DNA from 3 places in the Serratia sp. Sp408 genome. Region 3 is predicted to be linked to each of the others. Evidence: predicted binding sites of a transcription regulator. Region 3 holds the regulator's gene; each other region holds the start of a gene.
What was found. Region 3 encodes CRP, which controls carbon source genes, mostly activating them, when cyclic AMP is high. Its sites were predicted from a motif close to ATGTGANNNNNNTCACAT; they were not measured.

Region 1 (7,830 bases), on a different contig from region 3:
CTGATCGATACCGGCAAGGGGCGGATGACCGCCACCGGCCTGTGGAAGCAGAATGATACGGAAGAACGTACGGCTCTGAAGGGCAAATTGTTGGGCAGCAAGATTGATGAGACCGCCAGCTTCTTTGGCCTCACCACACCGTTGAAAAATGCCCCTTACGATGTGGATTTCGATCTGCACTGGCGTGGCCAGCCGTGGAAGCCGGAGGTCAATAGCTTCAATGGCACCATGAAAATCGACATCGGCAAGGGCGAGATCGACAGTCTGGGCGGCGGGCGTGCCGGGCAGTTACTGCGTCTGGTCAGCTTCGATGCCTTGCTGCGCAAGTTGCAGTTCGACTTTAGCGATACCTTCGGCAAGGGTTTTTACTTCGATTCCATTCGCAGCACGGTATGGTCGAAAGATGGCATAATGCATACGGATAATCTATTGGTTGACGGCCTGGCGGCGGATATCGCCATGAGCGGTCAGGTCGATCTGGTAAAACGCCAGCTCGACATGGAAGCGGTTGTCGCGCCAGAGATTTCCGCCACGGTGGGCGTTGCCACCGCATTCGTGATTAACCCGATCGTGGGCGCCGCGGTGTTTGCCGCATCGAAGGTGCTGGCACCGCTATGGAACAAGATTTCGCTGATTCGCTATCACATCAGCGGCAGTATGGATCAGCCGAAAATCAACGAGGTTTTGCGCAAGCCAAAAGAGGATAAGGCGTCATGAGAAATGCGAACGTTGCGTTGTTACAACTGTGCAGTGGCGATCAGGTACGGGATAACCTGGCGCAGATTGAGCAGCAAATCAAGCAGCTCAATGCGGGAGTAAAACTGGTCATGACGCCGGAGAATGCGCTGCTGTTCGCCAACGCCGAGGCGTATCGCCACCATGCGGAAAGCGAAGGTGACGGCCCACTGCAACAGGCGGTGCGCGAAATGGCCCGCCGCTATGGCGTGTGGCTGCTGGTGGGCTCGATGCCATTAATCAGCCGCGAAAACCCGCAGCGTATTACCACCAGCAGCCTGCTGTTTGACGATCGGGGCGACATTCGCGCCCGTTACGACAAATTGCACATGTTTGACGTTGATATCAACGATATGCACGCGCATTATCGCGAATCGGATACCTACCAGCATGGACAGCAGCTGACGGTGGTGGATACGCCGGTAGGGCGTCTGGGCATGACGGTATGCTACGATCTGCGTTTCCCCGCGCTGTATCAGGCGCTGCGCGATCAAGGGGCTGAACTGATTTCCGTGCCGGCGGCGTTTACCCGCGTTACCGGTGAAGCCCACTGGGAAATCCTGCTGCGCGCGCGGGCAATTGAAAACCAGTGCATCCTGCTGGCGCCGGCGCAGGTGGGCCGGCATGGTCTGACGCGCCGTACCTGGGGCCACACGATGGCGGTGGACGGCTGGGGCAAGATCCTGGCCGAGAACCCGGACGCGGTTTCTGCGCTGAAAGTCCGTGTCGACACCGGCGTGCTGAAAACCATGCGCGCCCAGATGCCGGTGCAGCAGCACAACAGATTCCAGACGTCGCTGACGGCGCCGTTTGAAAACACATCCTCCAATAAAGAGTGAAGAAATTATGAGTTTGACGCTTGTCAGTGAACACTTACTTGCTGCGAATAAGCTGAGTCATCAGGACCTGTTCGCCGTATTAGGGCAACTGGCCGAGCGCCGCATCGACTATGCCGATCTGTATTTTCAGTCCAGCTATCACGAAGCGTGGGTGATTGAAGACGGTATCATTAAAGATGGCTCTTACAATATCGATCAGGGCGTCGGCGTGCGTGCGGTCAGCGGTGAAAAGACCGGATTTGCCTATGCCGACCAGATCACCCTCAATGCGTTGCAGCAAAGCGCGCAAGCGGCGCGCAGCATTGTACGCGAGCAGGGCGACGGCAAAGCCCGTACCCTGGGTGAAATCAGCCACCCGGCAATGTACTCGCTGCTCGATCCGCTGCAAAGTCTGCCGCGCGAAGAGAAAATTGCGTTGTTGCATCGGGTGGATAAAGTGGCCCGCGCCGCCGACAAGCGGGTGCAGGAAGTGAGTGCCAGCATTACCGGCGTGTATGAGCAGGTGCTGGTTGCCGCTACCGACGGCACGCTGGCGGCAGACGTTCGTCCCTTGGTGCGTCTTTCGGTCAGCGTGCTGGTCGAGGAAGACGGCAAGCGCGAGCGCGGCTCCAGCGGTGGCGGCGGTCGTTTTGGCTATGACTACTTCCTGGAAGTGGTCGGCGGTGAAACGCGTGCCGACGCCTTTGCCAAAGAGGCGGTGCGCATGGCGTTGGTGAACCTTTCCGCCATTGCCGCGCCGGCGGGCGGCATGCCGGTGGTGCTGGGCGCCGGTTGGCCTGGCGTGCTGCTGCACGAAGCGGTAGGACACGGGCTGGAAGGCGATTTTAACCGTCGCGGTACGTCGGTGTTCAGCGGTCAAATGGGGCAACTGGTGGCATCCGAGCTCTGTACCGTGGTGGATGACGGCACGCTGCAAGGGCGTCGCGGCTCACTGGCTATCGACGATGAAGGCGTGCCGGGTCAATATAATGTGTTGATCGAAAACGGCATTCTGAAAGGCTACATGCAGGACAAACTCAACGCGCGTCTGATGGGCGTTGCGCCGACCGGCAATGGTCGGCGGGAATCTTACGCCCATCTGCCGATGCCGCGCATGACCAACACCTATATGCTGGCCGGCAAGTCGACACCGGAAGAGATCGTCGCCAGCGTAGAATATGGCCTGTATGCACCGAACTTCGGCGGCGGCCAGGTGGATATCACCTCAGGTAAGTTCGTGTTCTCCACGTCGGAAGCCTATCTGATCGAAAACGGCCGCATCACCAAACCGGTGAAGGGGGCAACGCTGATCGGTTCGGGGATCGAAGCGATGCAGCAGATATCGATGGTCGGCAACGATCTGGCGCTGGACAAGGGCGTCGGCGTTTGCGGCAAAGAGGGGCAAAGCCTGCCGGTCGGCGTGGGTCAACCAACGCTGAAGCTGGATAATCTGACCGTGGGCGGTACCGCGTAACCCTCTGTCATTGCAATAATAAAGGGCGCACAGGCGCTCTTTATTGTTGATGTCGAGGTCTCAGCCAATCCTTTCCAGCGCGTCCACCACCAGACCCCAGAACTTGTCTTGATCCAGCGTCATGGCTACCTGGGTATGGCAATCCTGCGGCGCAGGAAAACGGAAGTCCGCCACCGTCATGCCCAGCGTCAGGGTGCCGGTCAGTTCAATATCTATCGGTACCTTGCGTACCGTCATCACGCTCGGATCGATAACATAGGCGACCGCGCACGGGTCGTGAACCGGCGGTGCGTCAAACCCCTGCGCCTGTCGATACATCTGGCCGAAAAATTGCAGCAGTTCACCGACAAAGGTCGCCGGCGCGCTATCAATGGCGGCAATGCGCTGGCAGACCTGCGGCGTAGCGAGCGCCTGGTGGGTCAGATCCAGCCCCACCATGGTCAGCGGCCAACGTTCATTGAACACGATATGTGCGGCTTCCGGATCGATCTTGATATTGAACTCCGCCACCGCGCTCCAGTTGCCGACGTGATAGCCACCGCCCATCAGCACCACCTCCTTCACCCGCTCGGCGATGCGTGGCTCTTTGCGTACCGCCATGGCGATATTGGTCAGGCCACCGGTGGGTACCAGCGTCACGCTGCCTGGCGGATGAGCCATCACCGTGTCGATGATTACATCGATGGCATGTCGCGCATCCAGCGTCAGCGTGGGATCGGGCAACCGTGGGCCGTCCAGCCCCGACTCGCCATGAATATCCGCCGCGACTTCGATATTGCGCACCAGCGGCCGCGAACAGCCGGCGGCAAACGGCACACCGGTAATATTGGCGATGCGCGCCACCGCCAGCGCGTTGCGCGTGACCTTATCCAGCGTCTGGTTGCCGACCACCGTGGTTACCGCCAGCAGCTCAATCTCCGGGTTGCCCCAGGCGAGCAGCAGGGCGATGGCGTCATCATGTCCGGGATCGCAGTCCAATATGATTTTTTTCATTTTTATTCCCATTGCACACAGCGGCAGCGCGGTTGGCGTTAACGATATTCTTGATAGACTTCGCTCACTTTTTTGAAGTATTCAGTTAAGTAATTAATGCAGACTTCCACCTTGAGCGGCAGCTTGTCCTTTTCGGTATACAGCGCGTACACCGGCCGTGGATCCGAATGGTAGCGTTTGAACAGGATCTCGATCTCGCCGCGCTTGATCTCTTCGATCACCCACATCAGCGGCGCATAGGCGATGCCGGCGCCGGCTTTCAGCCAGCGGATCATGGTCTGCGAGTCGTTGGTGACGAAGCGTCCCTGCGGCGAAATGCGCGTACTGATGCCCTCGGGGGCAATCAGTTCAAACTCGCTGTCTGGCCGCACGCTGTATTCCAGCCAGGAAAAATTGACCATATCGTTAGGTTTTTGCGGCGTGCCGTGCTGCGCCAGATAGCTTTTGGCGGCGCATATCACCATCGGCATCGAACCGAGGCGTTTTGAAAACAGGCTCGAATCCTGTAACGCACCAACGCGGATCACCACGTCCAACCCATCGGCGATCAGATCCGGTGCCGGAATGCCGGTGACCAGATTGACCGTCAGACCAGGATACTCCTTCAGCATGTCGGCGGTCATGGTTGCCAGCACGTTTTGCGCCATGGTGGACGAACTGCCAATGCGCAACGTTCCGGTTGGCGTATTGTTAAAAGCGTACAGCTGCTCGTGCACCTCGCTCACTTCCTGTAGCATGCGCCGGCAGCCCTGATAGTAAATCTTGCCGGCTTCGGTCAGACCAATGCTGCGCGTGCTGCGGTTAAGCAGCTTCACCTGTAACTCATTTTCCAGTTTGGACACTGTCTGGCTGATGGATGAAACGCTCATGTCAAGTTGACGTGCTGCGGCGGTAAACGACCCGCACTCAACGACTTTGGCGTACACCGACATCCGTTTAAGTCTTTCCATTGTTCACTCTGGCTTAAAAGTGATTTAGATCACAGATTGTTGATGCCTTGATAGTAAGCAGGCTAATATAACGCGGTCAAAGATGCTTTAGCGGCGTCACCGCCCCCCGGTTACCCTCGCATTCCCATTCGCGGACGCAGTTCTGAGTTTAACCCTTTTTCAGGTTCGTGACCTGGACAACCCGTCTGGTCATCACCTTGTGGCGTGCTTCCGCTAGAATGTAAAGAGAATGTGAATGAGTAGGGTGTTTGTTCTCCGGTGTAGTGAACAATAAGGATAAAGTAATGAGTTTGCTTCCGGTTATGGTCATCTTCGGATTGTCGTTTCCACCGGTATTTTTTGAGTTGATCGTCTCGCTGGCGCTGTTCTTTGTGCTACGTCGGTTGTTGCAACCGACCGGCATCTACGACTTTGTCTGGCATCCGGCGCTGTTCAATACCGCGCTGTATTGCTGCCTGTTTTATCTGATTTCGTGTCTTTTCGTTTGAGGTCGCTGTGAAAACTTTTTCAATAAAAATAGCCAGAATCGCGATCACTTTGATTCTTGTCCTGCTGGGGATTGTCGCGGTGTTCAAGGCCTGGGTGTTCTACACCGAATCCCCCTGGACGCGGGATGCCAAATTCACCGCCGATGTGGTGGCGATCGCGCCTGACGTCAGCGGCCTGCTGACCAGCGTACCGGTAGTGGATAACCAACTGGTGAAACAGGGGCAGGTGCTGTTTGTCATCGATCAGCCGCGTTATCAGCAGGCGCTGGCGGAAGCCAACGCTGACGTCGCCTATTACCAGACGCTGGCAGCGGAGAAAAAACGCGAAGCCGGTCGCCGGGTGAAACTGGGTATCCAGGCGATGTCGCAGGAAGAGATCGATCAGGCCAACAACGTACTGCAAACCGTGCAGCATCAGTTGGCGAAGTCGATTGCGGTGCGCGACCTGGCCAAGCTGGATCTGGAACGTACCACGGTGCGTGCGCCGGCCGACGGCTGGATCACCAATCTTAACGTGCACGCCGGTGAATTCATCACCCGTGGCTCGACCGCCGTTGCGCTGGTCAAAAAGAATACCTTCTACGTACTGGCTTATCTGGAAGAAACCAAACTGCACGGTCTGAGCAAAGGCGATCGGGTAGAAATCACCCCATTGGGCAGCAACCGTATCATGCACGGTACGGTAGACAGCGTGGCAGCCGGGGTGAACAACAGCAGCAGCACCAATGACAGCAAAGGGCTGGCGGCCATCGACAGCAACCTGGAATGGGTGCGTCTGGCGCAACGTGTGCCGGTAAAAATCATTCTCGACGCCGAGGATCAGCAACATCCGTATCCGGCCGGCACCACCGCGACGGTAGTGGTTACCGGCAAGGGCGATCGCGACCGGGACGGCAGTTCACCTTTTGTACGCCTGATGCATCGGCTGCGTGAGTTCGGTTAATGAATAGTCCGACGTTCATACGCCTGCGGTTTGCCTTCAAACTGAGCTTTGCCATCGTCTTTGCGCTGTTTGTCGGCTTTCACCTCAATCTGGAAACGCCGCGCTGGTCTGCCATGACCGCCGCCATCGTCGCAGCCGGACCGGCGTTTGCCGCCGGCGGTGAGCCGTTTTCCGGCGCCATCCGCCACCGCGGCTGGCTGCGCATCATCGGCACCTTCATCGGCTGTTTCGTCGGCCTGATTATTATCGTCACTACCGCGCGTGCGCCGGTGGTGATGCTGATGCTGTGCTGCGTCTGGGCCGGTTTTTGCACCTGGGTTTCCTCGCTGATTAAAGTGGAAAACTCCTACGCCTGGGGATTGGCCGGTTATACCGCGCTGATTATCATCGTGACCGTCGCCACCAGCGAGTCACACTTGCTGGAAGCCCCGCAGTTTGCGGTCGAGCGCTGTAGCGAAATCGTGCTGGGCATCGTCAGCGCGGTGCTGGCGGATCTGATTTTTTCTCCGCGCTCGATCAAACAGGATATTGATCGTGCGGTGGACAAACTGCTGGTGGAACAGTACCAACTGATGCAGATGTGCGTCAGCAATGCTGACAAAGAAGATATCGACCGTGCCTGGAGCAATCTGGTGAAGGGCACCACGGCGCTGAACGGTATGCGCAGCAGTCTGATGATGGAGTCCTCACGCTGGCAGAAGGTTGACCGGCGGGTGCGCGTGCTACATACCCTCTCGCTGACATTGATAACCCAGGCTTGCGAAACCTATCTGATCCTGCTCAACCACCCGGATGCGGTGAAAGAGAACATCCGCGAACTATTGCTGGTGCCGGCGGAAACGCCGCAGGAGATCCATAAACGGATGAAGCTGCTGCGCCAGATGCTGACCACCAACCGTACCGATGAAACATTACTTACCATTTCCAGCTGGGTAGGGGCGGCGACCCGTTACCTGCTGCTGGCCAAGGGCATTCACACCAACAGCAGCGTCAGCGCGGTGGAAGAAGACGTGCTGCGCAGCGAAGTGGTGGTCAAGCCGACGTCGGCGGAAGGCCACCATGCGATGATTAACGGCTTGCGTACCTTTACCGCCACGGCACTCGGCTGTCTGCTGTGGTTGTGGACCGGTTGGACCTCCGGCAGCGGGTTTATGGTGATTATCGCGGTGATTACCTCACTGGCGATGCGCACGCCAAACCCGCGCATGGTGGCGATGGATTTTGTGCTCGGCATGCTGGTGGCTATCCCGCTCGGCGCGCTGTATTTCATGGTGATTATCCCGGCGACGCAGCAGAGCATCCTGCTGTTGTGCCTCAGTCTGGGACTGTTGGCGTTCTTTATCGGCATCGAAGTGCAAAAACGGCGGCTGGGGTCGCTGGGGACGCTGGCCGGCACCATCAACATTCTGGTGCTGAGCAACCCGATGGA
Region 2 (7,830 bases), on a different contig from region 3:
CTGAAGCCAGTACTGCCAGTTTTTTCATTTTCATGGTCGTGATTCCTGTAGGGGAGGTTACTTGTTACTTTTATTGTCTACCAGAACCGCCAGCAGTATGACTACCGCCTTCACGATCATTTGGTAGTAGGAAGAAACACCCAGCAAATTCAGTCCGTTATTCAAGAAACCAAGGATCAGCGCACCGATCAGCGTACCGACGATCCGTCCTTTACCGCCCGCCAGGCTGGTGCCACCCAGCACCACTGCGGCGATGGCGTCCAGTTCATAACCGGTACCGGCGGTCGGTTGCGCAGAGGAAAGGCGAGCAACTTCGATCACTCCGGCCAGCGCTGCCAACAGGCCGCACAACGAATAAACGATGATCTTGACGCGGTCGACGCTGATACCGGACAGACGGGTCGCCGCTTCGTTGCCACCCAGTGCGTAAATGTAGCGGCCCAGGCGGGTATGGTGCAGCATGTACCAGGCGGCAATAAACACGATGGCCATGATCCAGATCGGCGTCGGTACGCCCAGCGGACGGCCGATGCCGAACCAGCCGAAGGTATCCGCCACGTCGGTAAAACCGGTATTGATCGGGCTACCGTTGGTGTACACCATGGTCACCCCGCGCAGCAACAGCATCATGACCAGCGTGGCGATAAACGCCTGGACTTTGCCTTTGGCGACGATCACGCCAGTACAGGCGCCTACCGCAGCCCCCAGCGCCAACGCGGCGGCAACCGCCACCACGGCGTTGACTTCAAATCCGACGATCGACGCAGCAACCGCGCCGGTCAGAGCCAGCAATGACCCCACCGACAGATCGATGCCGGAGGTCAGAATAACCAGCGTCATGCCGACCGCCATAATGGCATTCACCGACGTCTGTTGCAGAATGTTGAACAGGTTGTTCACGGTGAAGAAGTTCGGACTCATGGTTGAAACCACGGCGATCAGCACCAGCAGCGCAATCAGCGACTTCTGTTCTAACAGCCATTCTTTACTGAACCAGCGCTTAGCTGCGATAGTCTGGGAACTCATATCTGATTACTCCTGCTTTACGCCGTATTGCTTGCCGACGGCCGCAGCCATCAACGCTTCCTGAGTAGCCTGCTCAATCGGGAATTCCCCGCTGAGGTGGCCTTCATGCATCACCAGTACGCGATCGCTCATCCCCAGCACTTCCGGCATTTCGGAAGACACCAAAATGATACTGAGCCCTTCCTGTTTAAACTGGTTGATCAACTGGTAGATTTCTTTCTTGGCTCCGACGTCGACGCCGCGCGTCGGTTCATCAAGGATCAATACCTTCGGCCGGGTCATCAGCCCACGGGCGATCGCCACTTTCTGTTGGTTGCCACCGGAAAGCAGGCCGATGGGCTGATCCATTGAAGGGGTTTTTACATTGAACAAACGAATGAAGTCCCCGACAGCCAGCCGTTCTTCCGCATGCTTAAGCCCACCGCCGGCGCGGCTGAAATAACGCAGGGCGGTCAGCGACATGTTTTCCTTCACCGACATGCCCAATACCAGTCCGTCACGCTTACGGTCTTCCGAAATGTAGACGATGCCGTTGGCCAGACCGTCCTGTGGGGAATGGGGGTTCACCTCGCGGCCGTCCAGGGTGACACTCCCGCTGCGGCGCGCGGCGGCGCCGTAAAGGATCTTCATCAGCTCGGTGCGCCCGGCGCCCATCAATCCGGATACGCCCAGGATTTCGCCCTGGTAGAGATCGAAACTGACGTCATGTACCCCGGAGCCGGAAAGATGGCTGACCTGCAAACGTTTTTTACCACGCGGCAAATTCAGGCGTGGGTACTGCTCTTCCAGTTTGCGGCCGACCATCATTTCGATCAGCGAGTCTTCGTGCAGTTCGCTGACCGGACGTTCGGCAATAAACTGTCCGTCGCGGAACACCGTGACGTCATCGCAGATTTCAAATATCTCTTTCAGGCGGTGCGAGATGTAAACAATGCCGCGCCCTTGCGCTTTCAGTTCGTTGATCACCTTAAATAAAGAGGCGGTTTCGGTGTCGGTCAGCGCATCGGTCGGCTCATCCATAATGATCACTTTCGACTCGAAGCTCAGCACCTTGGCAATTTCCACCATCTGCTGATCGCCGATCGACAGCTCGCCCACCAGCCGGTGGCTGCTGTAACGCAGGTTGAGCCGCGCCAACAGTTTGTCGGCTTCGGCGTACATGCGCGGCCAGTCGATACGGCCAAAGCGGTTGACGAACTCGCGGCCAAGAAAGATGTTTTCTGCAATCGTCAGCTGCGGGATCAGGTTCAATTCCTGATGGATAATGCCGATGCCGGCGTCCTGCGAGTCTTTTGGACCGTTAAATGCCACCTCTTTGCCGAGAAAATGCTGGCTGCCGGCGTCTTTACTGTAGATACCGGTCAGCACTTTCATCATGGTGGATTTGCCAGCGCCGTTTTCGCCCACCAGCGCCATCACCCTGCCGGGATACACGCTAAGCGCCGCGCCGGACAGCGCTTTCACCCCGGGGAAGGCTTTATCAATCCCTTTCAGTTGCAATAAAGGTTGCATAAATGCCTCAGAAAGTTACGCCGGCGCACAGGATCACATTCGCGTACGGCGAGCATTCGCCACTGCGGATCACCGCACGACTGTGTTCGGTTTGCGCCTTGAATTCAGCGTGGCTGATGTAACGCACGCTGACGGTGTTGCCCTGCGCCTGACCCAGCTGCGCCAGTTGCGCCAACAGCGCCTCATGGAGCGACGGGTTCTGCTTGACGATTTCCTCCGCCAGCAGAGCACTTTCGACCTGCATTTCCTGCGTTACCGTTGCCAACACCTGCAAAAACGTCGGTACGCCTTGCGTCAGCGCCAGATCGATGCGCGGTGTCGCAGCCGGAATCGGCAATCCGGCATCGCAAAGGGTTATCTGGTCGGTATGACCCAACCGCGCCACCAGCGCAGAAATGTCAGAATTGAGTAGCAGACCTTTTTTCATTTATCACTCCACGTCACTTCGTGAGCGAAACGTTTCGCTCGCCATAGAGTGTAAAAAATCGGCAGGGGAAGGCAACGGCGGAAAGCGGGAAATGTGATCACCATCGAAACGTTTCGATCACGTTAGGCAAACGGCACAAATAAAAAAGGCTCTGCACGATGGCAGAGCCTGATTGAACCCCGGCGAAATCAGATCTCGACCTGGGTACCCAGTTCGATCACCCGATTCGGCGGTATTTCGAACTGATCCGGTGCGCGCAGCGCATTGCGGCTCAGCGCGATGAACAATTTTCCGCGCAGGAACAGATACCACGGGCGCTTGGTGAGGATCAGCGACTCGTGCGACATAAAGAATGACGTTTCCATCATGCGGCACGGTAACCCTTCCAGCCCGCAGCGGTGGAAAACCTCCTCCACGTTCGGCGTTTCACGCCAGCCGTAGCTCGCCACCACACGCCAGAAGCTTGGCGACAGCTGTTCAATGGTCACCCGACGCACGTTGTGCACATAGGGCGCGTCTTCGGTGCGCAGCGTCAGCAGCACAACCCGTTCATGCAACACTTTGTTGTGCTTGAGGTTATGCAGCAGGGCAAACGGAATCACGTTAATCGCCCGCGACATAAATACGGCGGTGCCCGGAACGCGTACCGGTGGCGATTTCTCCAGCGATGCGATCAGCGCCTCCAGTGAGTTGCCATGTTCGTGCATTCGGCGCAGCAGGCGGAAACGCTCGCTCTTCCAGGTGGTCATTACGATAAACATCACCAGCCCGATGGTCAGCGGCAACCAACCGCCAGAGAACAGTTTCAACGCATTGGCGGAAAACATCGGCACGTCAATAAATAGCAGGATGGCTAAAATGCCGACGGCCAAAAAGCGGTTCCAGTGCCAGTTCTTGATCGCCACCGAGGTCACCAGAATGCTGGTCAGCACCATGGTGCCAGTGACGGCGATGCCGTAGGCCGCCGCCAGGTTGCTGGAATGCTCAAAACCGAGGATCACCAGCACGACCGCGATATACAGCATCCAGTTCACCACCGGAATGTAGATCTGGCCTGACTCCATTTCCGAAGTATGGATAATGCGCATCGGTGACAGATACCCCAAACGCACCGCCTGACGCGTCAGGGAAAACACGCCGGAAATCACCGCCTGCGAGGCGATAACCGTGGCCAGCGTCGCCAGTATCAGCAACGGAACCAGTGCCCAATCAGGCGCCAGCAGGAAGAATGGGTTTTTAATCGCTTCGGGATCCTTCAGCAACAGCGCGCCCTGGCCAAAATAGTTCAGCACCAGTGACGGCAATACCACGGTAAACCAGGCCAGGCGAATCGGGAACTTGCCGAAGTGGCCCATATCGGCGTACAGCGCTTCCACACCGGTGATCGCCAGCACCACCGCGCCCAGCGCGAAGAATGAGACTTTTTTGTATTCAAGGAAGAAATTCAGCGCCCAGCTTGGGTTCAGCGCTTGCAACACCTCTGGATTGGCGATGATGCTGCGTACGCCCAACACCGCCAGCGTCAGGAACCAGACCAGCATCACCGGCGCGAACAGCTTGCCGACGCTGCCAGTGCCGTGTTTCTGGATGACAAACAGCAGGGTCAGTACCAGTATCGATAGCGGGACAATAAAGGGATCCAGCGACGGCGCGGCGATTTCCAGCCCTTCAATGGCCGACATCACCGAGATAGCCGGGGTGATCACCACCTCGCCATAAAAGAAGCTGCCGCCGATCAGACCGAGGATCACCAGTACGGCGGTCGAACGCGCGGTGGTATTGCGCCCGGCCAACGACATCAGGGTCAAGATGCCGCCTTCGCCGGCGTTGTCTGCGCGCATTACATACGTCAGATACTTCAGTGAGACGATGATCACCAGCATCCAGAAAATCAGCGACAAAAAGCCAAAGACCACATCGGGTCGGACATCAAAACCATAATGGCCAGAGAAACACTCTCTGAGGGTATAAAGCGGGCTGGTGCCAATATCACCGTATACCACGCCGATGGCCGCCAGGGTTACTGCGGATAGGGACTGCTTGCGTTCTGTGCTCATATGCGTTTCTTTAACTAGAACAACCGTTAGCGATGCATCCGCATCAACCAGGGATACGGGCTCTAAGATCCGTTACGTCCACCAAAAGGCGCACAGTATGCACGAATTATCCTGCTTGCCTACCCTTTAATATGCCGCGAAAAAATCACAAAATGTGAGTAGGCAACCTTTTTGATAATAGAAAAATTTTACTAATCAACAAGCTATACCATTAAAAATAATGGTGGTTTATTATCGGCTTCTCGAACAATATTGGCTAACTCTCGGACAACGCGGCAAAATTATGGCGTCTTCATCATTATTGGCAGAACGAATTTCCCGTCTCAGCAGCGCGCTGGAGAGCGGCCTTTATGAGCGACAGGAGGCAATTCGGCTATGCCTGCTGGCGGCCTTGAGCGGCGAGAGCGTATTTTTGCTTGGTCCGCCGGGTATCGCGAAAAGCCTGATCGCCCGCCGCCTGAAGTTTGCCTTTCGCAGCGCCCGTTCGTTCGAATATTTAATGACGCGCTTCTCCACGCCGGAGGAAGTGTTCGGTCCACTGTCGATTCAAGCGCTGAAAGACGAAGGGCGCTATCAACGTCTGACCGCCGGTTACCTGCCGGAAGCGGAAATCGTGTTTCTCGATGAAATATGGAAGGCCGGGCCGGCGATCCTCAATACCTTGTTGACCGCCATCAACGAACGCCGCTTTCGCAACGGCAACAGCGAAGAGCCGATCCCGCTGCGCCTGCTGGTTACCGCATCGAATGAGCTGCCAGAGGCCGACAGCAGCCTGGAAGCGTTGTATGACCGCATGCTGATCCGTCTGTGGCTGGACAAAGTGCAAGACAAGCAGAATTTCCGCGCACTGTTGACCAGTCGACAAAACGACAGCGACAACCCGGTGCCCGACGCGCTGAGCGTCAGTGATGAAGAGTTTTACCAGTGGCAGGCGCAGATTGACAGCGTCGCGCTGCCGGAAGGCTGTTTTGATCTGATTTTCCAGCTGCGCCAGCGGCTGGACGCATTGGAACAGGCGCCCTACGTCTCCGACCGCCGCTGGAAAAAAGCGCTGCGCCTGTTGCAGGCCTGCGCCTTTTTCAGCGGTCGAGACGCCATTGCGCCAATCGATCTGATGCTGCTGAAAGACTGCCTGTGGCACGATATGACTTCGTTGAAGCTGATCCAGCAGCAAATCGACCAGTTGCTGACCGAACAGGCTTATCAACAACAGCCTTTGCTGATCCAGCTTCAGCAAATCCATACCCGCTGGATGCAGCACCAGCAACAGCAAAGCGATCGCCAGGCTATCAGTCTGGTGAAAAAGGGCGGCATGTTCAGCCGCAAACCGCAATATGCCTTGGCCACGCCGCTGAGCGGCACCACTTTGACGCTGCTGTTGCAAAAACCGCTGCAACTGCATGATATACAAGTCAACCACCTCAGCATCGACATTAGCGCGCTGGAAAGCTGGCTGCAAAAGGGCGGCGACGTGCGTGCCAAGCTGAACGGCATCGGCTTTGCCCAGCAAATCGATCTGCAGGTTGATGAACAATTGCACCTGGCAGTGCTCGACGTCAGCCGCCAGCCCTCACTGCTGGCATTGCCCGGCAAACAGACCAGCGCCACACCGCCGGAGCTGCTGGAGCAAATGGAAACGCTAACGCAACGGTTGGCCGAACAGCGCCGGTTGTTCAGTCAGCATCAGCCGTGCCTGTTTACCGCCGCGGCTGGGCTGGCGAAGATTGAGGCCAGTCTGTTGCAGGTTGCCGAGCAAATCAAACAGCAGCACCAGCAGATGCGCGGCCAATAACCATGCTCAGTCTGGAAACGCTCGATCTGTTGCTGGCGATCACCGAAGGCGAACTGATCGAAGAGATGATCGTCGCCATGCTGGCGGCACCGCAACTGTCGGTGTTTTTCAAAAAATTCCCGGCGATTCGTCGCGCGCTGGATCGCGATTTGCCACGCTGGAAGTTGCAGTTGAAAGAACGGATCCATGAAGCCATGGTCCCCCCGGCGCTGGCGCAGGAGTTCTATCGTTATCAACAGTGCCAACTGGAAAACAATAGCCAGTTTTACCATAACCTCAACGATACGCTGGATCTGCTACGCCAGCTGGTATCGCCGTTTTACGAACAGGCGCGCAAGCTGGTGGATACCGCCGATTTGCCTAACCATCCGCTCGACGACAGTTTTCAGACGCTGTTCCTGCAACGCTGGCGTATCAGTCTGACGCTGCAAGCCACCATGCTGCACCACCAGTTGCTGGAGCAGGAGCGCGAACAGTTGATGGCCGAACTGCAGGAGCGTCTGGCATTAAGCGGGGCGCTGGAGCCGGTGTTGGCGGAAAACGACACCGCCGCTGGACGCCTGTGGGACATGAGCAAAGGGCAATTGCAACGCGGTGATTATCAGCGGCTGGTGGAATACGGCAACTTCCTGCAAACGCAGCCGGAATTGAAAAAACTGGCACAGCAGCTGGGCCGCAGTTATGAAGCCAAAGCGGTGCCGCAGCAGGACGCGGTACCGGAACCGTTTCGCGTGCTGGTACAGGTACCGGCTACCCTGCCGGAAGAAGTGAACGGCGTGCACCAGAGCGACGATATCCTGCGCTTGCTGCCCGCCGAGCTGGCAACGCTGGGCATCGACGAGCTGGAGTTCGAGTTTTATCGCCGCCTGCTGGAAAAGCGCCTGCTGAGTTACCGCCTGCAGGGTGACGCCTGGCAGGAAAAGGTGGTGGTACGTCAGGTTACGCATCAGCAACAGGATCGGCAGCCGCGCGGGCCGTTTATCGTCTGCGTCGATACTTCCGGCTCGATGGGCGGT
Region 3 (7,830 bases):
ACTGACGGGAAAAATCAGGTATCAATGTGCCATACCCTACAGCACTCGAGTTGCATCGAGGCGGCCTACAGCAAAGCAGCTGAGGTACGACGGATAAAACACGCATTTTAGACGGAGTAACATATCGTATGTCTGCCAAACATCCCGTTATCGCGGTAACCGGCTCCAGCGGAGCCGGCACCACCACTACCAGCGTGGCGTTCCGCAAAATATTCCAGCAGTTGAATATTCGCGCCGCACAGTTGGAAGGCGACAGCTTCCACCGCTACACCCGGCCGGAAATGGACGCGGCGATCCGCAAGGCGCGCGACCTCGGCCGTCATATCAGCTATTTTGGCCCCGAAGCCAACGACTTCGGCCTGCTGGAGCAGAGCTTCCGTGAATATGGCAACGGCGGCAGCGGCCGTTCACGTAAATATCTGCACACCTATGACGAAGCCGTGCCGTACAACCAGGTTCCTGGCACCTTTACACCGTGGGAAGCCCTGCCGGAACCCACCGACGTGCTGTTCTACGAAGGGCTGCACGGCGGCGTCGTCACCGATCAGCATGACGTGGCACAGCAGGTCGATCTGCTGGTCGGCGTGGTGCCAATCGTCAACCTGGAGTGGATCCAGAAGCTGATCCGCGATACTGGCGAACGCGGCCATTCTCGCGAAGCGGTGATGGATTCGGTAGTGCGTTCGATGGAAGACTATATCAACTACATCACACCGCAGTTTTCACGCACCCACATCAACTTCCAGCGCGTGCCAACGGTGGATACCTCCAACCCGTTTGCCGCCAAGGCCATCCCGTCGCTGGACGAAAGCTTTGTGGTGATCCACTTCCGCGGGCTGGATCAGATTGATTTCCCTTATCTGCTGGCGATGCTGCAAGGCTCGTTTATTTCGCACATCAATACGCTGGTGGTGCCCGGCGGCAAAATGGGACTGGCGATGGAGTTGATCATGGCACCGCTGGTGCAGCGGCTGCTGGAAGGCAAAAAGATTGAGTAGCCAGGCGACACCGGACGGGCGCGGGGAGGATTAGGCCACCGCGCCACATGCCATTAGGCCACTTCCCGGACTTCAAAGCTGTGGGTAACGCTGGCGGCCTTGCCGAGCATCAGCGCTACCGAACAGTATTTGTCGGCAGACAGATCCACCGCACGCTCCACCGCCTTGTCGCCAAGCCCTTTACCGCTGACGATAAAATGCAGGTTGATATGGGTAAATACCCGTGGTGCCTCTTCGCGACGTTCAGAGGTCAGTTTTACCTCACAATCACGCACGTCGTGACGGCCTTTTTGCAAAATCGACACCACGTCAATCGCGCTGCATCCCCCCACGGACATCAGCACCATTTCCATCGGACTTGGCGCCTTGTCACCGGCATTGCCGTCCATCAATACCTGATGGCCAGACGCCGATTCGCCAAGAAACGTTAACCCTTCAACCCATTTGACTCTTGCCTGCATGCTCATGACTCCGATTGATTCTTTGTCATCAGACTACGCGTTAGCAGCAAAACTGGCAACGGAACCTGATACTGGTCATGTGTGAGCGAGACAACACAAGACACCCGCGTCACTCTGTGCTACAAACAGAGCCGCAATAACGCTTTCTGGACAGCGCTTTCAGGGAAATGCCCACGGAAAGGCACCTTAATGTGTATGTTAACAGAATGTAGCTTGCAGCTCTCACTGCAAGTTAATATGCTAGGGCAATAGCGTATTTTTACGTCACGCCTCAAAAACGGTTAATGGTCGCCGCTCATGGACAGCCATAACACGTTTGACAGGGAACTCTGACCCCTGTGATACAGGCAGATTACAACAGAGGATAACAGCGAATGGTTCTCGGCAAACCGCAAACAGACCCTACTCTCGAATGGTTCCTGTCTCATTGCCATATCCACAAATATCCATCGAAAAGTACGCTGATTCACCAAGGTGAAAAGGCCGAAACGCTTTACTACATCGTGAAAGGCTCCGTTGCGGTGCTGATCAAGGATGAAGAAGGCAAAGAGATGATCCTGTCCTATCTCAATCAGGGCGATTTCATCGGCGAACTTGGATTATTTGAAGAAGGCCAGGAACGCAGCGCCTGGGTTAGGGCTAAAACCGCCTGTGAAGTGGCTGAAATTTCCTATAAGAAATTCCGTCAGCTGATCCAGGTGAACCCTGACATTCTGATGCGCCTGTCGGCGCAGATGGCAAGCCGCCTACAGATCACCTCAGAGAAAGTGGGTAACCTCGCCTTCCTAGACGTTACCGGCCGCATTGCGCAAACCCTGCTCAATCTGGCCAAACAGCCGGATGCCATGACTCACCCGGACGGCATGCAAATTAAAATCACCCGTCAGGAAATTGGTCAAATCGTCGGTTGTTCACGCGAAACGGTTGGCCGTATTCTGAAAATGCTCGAAGATCAAAACCTGATTTCCGCACACGGCAAAACCATCGTCGTCTACGGTACCCGTTAATCCATTAAAACGGCACGCTTCAAAAAATGCCGGTCAGTTAACGCTGACCGGCATTTTTATGCGCCGTTTACCGTGGGCACAGTCGGACATCCGATACCGTCTGCCGACCGCCAGTGGGTAGCTACCCGGCGTTGATCACGTCCTGAACCGCCAGCTCAAACAACGCCATACCGTCGGCAATATCTTGCGGCTCAACGACCAGCGACGGCGCAAATCGGATCACGTTCGGCCCGGCATTTAAAATCATCAGGCCACGCGCGGCGGCCGCGGTGAGGAAATCACGTGCCTTGCCGTGGTAAGGCGCCGTCAGTTCGGCGCCGATCAACAGCCCCATACCGCGAATCTCGCTGAAAATACGGTATTTTTCGCCAATGTCCCGCAACGCCGCAACATACAGCGTATGACGCTGTTCGACGCCGCTCAACACTTCGGCGGTATTGATCACGTCCAACGCCGCCTCCGCCACCGCGCAGGCCAGCGGATTGCCGCCATAGGTGGTGCCGTGGGTACCGACTTGCATCACCGAAGCAATCTCCTCGGTGGTCAGCATGGCGCTGACCGGGAAACCGCCGCCCAACGCTTTGGCGGTGGTCAGAATATCCGGCGTCACACCGTAGTGCATATAGGCGAACAGCTTGCCGCTGCGCCCCATACCGCTTTGCACTTCATCAAATACCAACAGCGCCTGGTGGCGATCGCACAGTTCACGCACACCTTGCAGGAACTGCGCATCCACCGGAGTAATACCGCCTTCGCCCTGAATCGGCTCCATCACCACCGCGCAGGTGTGATCGTCCATCACCGCCTTGACCGCCGCCAGATCGTTGAACGGTACATGCACGATGTCGGCCGGCTTCGGCCCGAAGCCGTCGGAATACTTCGCCTGGCCGCCAACCGAGACGGTAAACAGCGTACGGCCATGGAACGCGTTATAAAACGCGATGATTTTGGTTTTGTACGGGCTGTGGCGGGTAATGGCATAGTGGCGCGCCAGCTTGAATGCCGCTTCGTTGGCTTCGGCGCCGGAATTGGCGAAGAACACCCGATCGGCGAAAGTCGCGGCGATAAGCTTGCTGGCCAGGCGCAGCGACGGCTCGTTGGTAAAGACATTGCTGGTGTGCCACAGGGTTTCACCCTGCTGCTTCAGCGCCGCCACCAATGCCGGGTGGCAATGCCCCAGCGCAGTCACCGCAATACCGCCAGAGAAATCAATATACTCCTTGCCGTTGCTGTCCCACACTCGGCTGCCCTTGCCCTTGACGGGGACAAACTGGGCAGGTGCATAAACAGGCAGAATAACCTGGTCGAACGTATTGCGGCTGACTGGGTATTTTTCGGTCATTATTGGGTCCACCCTGAACGTGATCGGATTTTCAATGTTGCCATTAAGTGAAAATATAATCACAAAATATGCATAAAAAACCAATCAAGGGCAAACCTAAATCGCCAAAAAAGGAAAAAAACTCATAACCGGTTAACTTTTAAGGAAATTATCCAGCAGTTGGTGCCCCTGCTCGCTGAGAATGCTTTCCGGGTGAAACTGCACCCCTTCCAGCGCCAGCTGACGATGGCGGATCCCCATGATTTCGTCAGGTTCGCCGTCGCGCTCACTCCAGGCGGTTACCTCAAAGCAGTCTGGCAACGTGGCGGCTTCCAGCACCAGCGAGTGGTAACGGGTTACGGTCAACGGATTGTTCAGCCCAGCAAAAACGCCGCCGTTATGGTGCCGAATGGCAGAGGTCTTGCCATGCATCACCTGACGGGCGCGTACCACCGTGGCGCCAAACGCCTGCCCCAACGCCTGATGGCCGAGGCATACGCCCAAAATGGGCAGCCTGCCGGCAAAGTGGCGAATGGCAGCAAGAGAAATGCCCGCCTCATTCGGCGTGCACGGGCCGGGTGAAATCACCAGTCGCTGTGGCGCAAGCCGTTCAATATCGGCCAGTTGCAATTCATCGTTGCGCTTGACCAACACTTCGGCGCCCAACTGGCAGAAGTATTGGTACAGGTTGTAGGTGAAAGAGTCGTAGTTATCAATCAGCAGCAGCATGACATGTCCAGGCAGAAAAAAGCTGCGCTAGTTTACTGCCGCTGACGAAATTTTCCGCTTACTTTTTACGGCCGCCCATAATCGATCCCAAAACGCCGCGCAAAATCTGCTTGCCGAGGTCGCGAGCCATGCTCTTGGCCGCCGTTTGAACAATACCATCGCGCTTGCCGCCGCGTGGACCGGTAGAGCCGAACAGCAGATCGTTCAACCCGCCCATCAGGCCACCACCGGCTGCATCCGCCGCCGGTTTCTGTGCCGGTTGCCCCGGCGGTGGCGTGCCTACGGTGGCGAAACCTTCCGAAGACAGTTTTTCATAGGCGGACTCGCGATCGACCATATCTTCATAGCGACCATACAGCGGCGATTTATTGATCGCGCTGTTGAGCCCGTCGGCACCCAGCATGCCCATCTTCGATTCCGGCGCGATGACCATTGCCCGCTCCACCACGTTGGGCCGCCCTTTTTCATCCAGGAACGACACCAGCGCTTCACCGACGCCCAGTTCGGTAATCGCCGTTTCCGCATCAAAGTCGGGGTTGGCGCGCATGGTCTGCGCCGCCGCCTTCACCGCTTTCTGATCGCGTGGCGTAAAGGCACGCAGCGCGTGTTGCACACGGTTGCCCAACTGGCCCAGCACGCTGTCGGGAATATCCAGCGGGTTTTGCGTAACAAAATAGATGCCGACGCCTTTTGAGCGGATCAGACGTACCACCTGCTCAATCTTGGTCAGCAGTGCCGGCGGCGCGTCGTTGAACAACAGATGCGCCTCATCAAAGAAAAATACCAGCTTCGGCTGTTCCGGATCGCCCACTTCCGGCAAATGTTCAAACAGCTCGGCCAGCAGCCACAGCAGAAAGACCGAGTACAGTTTTGGCTGGTTGATCAGTTTGTCTGCCGCCAACAGGTTGATGTTGCCGTGGCCATTGGCATCGGTTTTCATCAGATCGTTAATGTCGAGCATCGGTTCGCCAAAGAACTGATTGGCACCCTGCTCTTCCAGCGTCAATAGCCCGCGCTGAATGGCGCCGACCGAAGCGGAGGAGATATTGCCGTATTGGGTCTGGAACTGCTTGGCGTTGTCGCCGACGTACTGCACCATGGCACGCAGATCTTTCATATCCAGCAGCAGCAAGGCGTTGTCATCGGCGATTTTGAACACCAACTGCAACACACCGCTTTGCACCTCGTTCAGATCCAGCAGACGCGCCAGCAGCAGTGGGCCAAGATCGGATACGGTGGCGCGGATCGGGTGGCCTTTTTCACCGTAAATATCCCACGGAATAATGGTACAGGCTTGCGGTTGCCAATCGGTGACGCCGATCGCCGCCAGCCGCGCCTGCAGTTTTTCATTCGGCACCGCCTCGGTGCCGATACCCGACAGATCGCCTTTAACGTCCGACAAAAAGACCGGCACACCGAGGCGCGAGAACTGCTCGGCCATTTTTTGCAGCGTCACGGTTTTACCGGTACCGGTCGCGCCGGTGATCAGACCGTGGCGGTTGGCCAAGGCCGGTAAAATCACCAGATCCTGCACTGGTTTTCCGTCTTTCATCGCTTTGGCGATAATCCGTGCTTCACTCATTTTCTTTTCCTTTGACGCTGACGCGGCGCAAACGCGCCTGTAGATGCCATAAAGCTATAAGCGCGGCCCGATCGCGTCAAGGGCAAACGAAACGATGTGTCGGCAAGCGTGGCGTGACGCCAGCCCGCTATTATCCCCGCAGCCCCAGTTCCTCTTTCAGCGACTTAAGATAGCGGCGGCTGACCGGCACCGGGTCGCCGACCGGCATGATCATTTCTGCCGCGCCGCTGTCGTCAAAGCGTATTTCCCGTACCTGCTCCAGATTGACCAGATATTGCCGATGGCAACGCACCAGCGGCGTGCGATTTTCCAGCGTACGCAGCGTCAGTTCGGTAAAGCACTCCATACCGTCATTGCGCACCACGTAGACGCCGCTTGAGCGCGAACGAATGGCGACCACCTCCTCGAAACGCAGCAGGTAAATACGGCTATGGCCGGTGCAGGGGATGTATTTCAGGTATCCCTCGCTTTCCGGCAGTGCCGCAATGTCCTGCGGTACACGGCGCTGTTGCAGTCGTTGCAAGGTTTTGTTCAATCGTTGCGGCTCGGCCGGTTTTAGCAAGTAGTCGAAGGCATGCTGCTCAAACGCCTGCAAGGCGTATTCATCATAAGCGGTGAGAAATACAATGTACGGCATTCGGTTCGGGTCAAGCATACCGACCAACTCCAGCCCGCTGATACGCGGCATCTGAATATCCAGAAACACCACGTCCGGTTGCAGGCGGTGGATCTGGCTGATGGCCTCTATCGCATTGGCGCTTTCGCCGACGATGGTTACGCCATCCTCCGCGTCCAGTAAATGGCGCAGGTTGTCACGGGCCGAGGGTTCATCGTCGACAATCAATACATTCAGCATCAGGCCGCCCTCGTCATCGGTAGGTGAAGCGTGATACAGGTATAGGTTTCCGGTTCGCAACAGACCTGCACGCCATAGTCCTCGCCATAACGCACGCGAATACGTTTATCCACCAGATTCATCCCCAGGCCGTTTCCTGGCGTTTTCGCCTGAAACAAACCGGCGTTATCGGTGATCTGCAATAACAGCCGGTCCCCTTCACAACGGGCGCCGATGTCGATCCTGCCGATCCCCAGCAAATGCGATGTGCCGTGTTTGATGGCGTTTTCTACGATCGGCTGCAACGAAAAGGCCGGCAGGCGCACCGCCAGCAATGCCTCCGGCAACGACACGGCAATTTCCAGCCGATCGGCAAACCGCGCCTTTTCAATTTGCAGATAGGCATTTACATGTTCAATTTCATCCGCCAACGTCACCTCGTCGTCCGAACGCTTAAGGTTCTTGCGGAAAAACGTAGACAGATATTGCACCAGTTCACAGGCGCGATCGCCGTCACGGCGGATCACCGCCACCAGCGTATTGAGCGCGTTAAACAGAAAGTGTGGGTTGACCTGCGCATGCAGCAGCTTGATTTCCGACTGCGCCAGCAACTGCTTGTGGCGCTCATACTGGCCGGCCATGATCTGCGCCGACAGCAAGCTGGCGATGCCTTCACCCAGCGTGCGGTTGATGGTGCTGAATAACCTGCTTTTCGGCTCATACAGTTTGATGGTGCCGATTACCCGCTGATTTTCGCCACGTAGCGGGATCACCAGCGTAGAGCCCAGCTTGCAATTGCTGCTGATCGAACAACTGTACGACAGCTCGTTGCCGTCGGCATACACCACTTCGTTATTGTCGATGGCGCGGTGAGAATGCGCGGAAGAGATCGGCGTC

Region 1: aaeR (HTH-type transcriptional activator AaeR) is a predicted target of CRP. The motif match lies at 4,988-5,005, and genes of this name have one in related genera.
Region 2: rbsD (D-ribose pyranase) is a predicted target of CRP. The motif match lies at 3,057-3,074, and genes of this name have one in related genera.

What each region holds. Positions count from the first base shown of each region.
Region 1 covers NZ_JBXUFT010000002.1:245,884-253,713, reverse strand. The annotation lists gene yhdP (AsmA2 domain-containing protein YhdP) at 1-717, shown strand, start outside; gene nit1 (deaminated glutathione amidase) at 714-1,574, shown strand; gene tldD (metalloprotease TldD) at 1,582-3,027, shown strand; gene uriH (uridine-preferring nucleoside hydrolase UriH) at 3,088-4,020, opposite strand; gene aaeR (HTH-type transcriptional activator AaeR) at 4,059-4,970, opposite strand; gene aaeX (p-hydroxybenzoic acid efflux pump operon protein AaeX) at 5,255-5,458, shown strand; gene aaeA (p-hydroxybenzoic acid efflux pump subunit AaeA) at 5,466-6,401, shown strand; gene aaeB (p-hydroxybenzoic acid efflux pump subunit AaeB) at 6,401-7,830, shown strand, end outside.
Region 2 covers NZ_JBXUFT010000003.1:332,942-340,771, reverse strand. The annotation lists gene rbsB (ribose ABC transporter substrate-binding protein RbsB) at 1-34, opposite strand, end outside; gene rbsC (ribose ABC transporter permease) at 58-1,026, opposite strand; gene rbsA (ribose ABC transporter ATP-binding protein RbsA) at 1,033-2,538, opposite strand; gene rbsD (D-ribose pyranase) at 2,546-2,965, opposite strand; gene kup (low affinity potassium transporter Kup) at 3,154-5,022, opposite strand; gene ravA (ATPase RavA) at 5,306-6,814, shown strand; gene viaA (ATPase RavA stimulator ViaA) at 6,817-7,830, shown strand, end outside.
Region 3 covers NZ_JBXUFT010000007.1:164,179-172,008, reverse strand. The annotation lists gene AC2AXP_RS18795 (phosphoribulokinase) at 129-998, shown strand; gene AC2AXP_RS18790 (OsmC family protein) at 1,052-1,459, opposite strand; gene crp (cAMP-activated global transcriptional regulator CRP) at 1,834-2,466, shown strand; gene argD (bifunctional acetylornithine/succinyldiaminopimelate transaminase) at 2,588-3,808, opposite strand; gene AC2AXP_RS18775 (aminodeoxychorismate synthase component II) at 3,941-4,516, opposite strand; gene AC2AXP_RS18770 (helicase HerA-like domain-containing protein) at 4,575-6,098, opposite strand; gene btsR (two-component system response regulator BtsR) at 6,229-6,954, opposite strand; gene AC2AXP_RS18760 (sensor histidine kinase) at 6,954-7,830, opposite strand, start outside.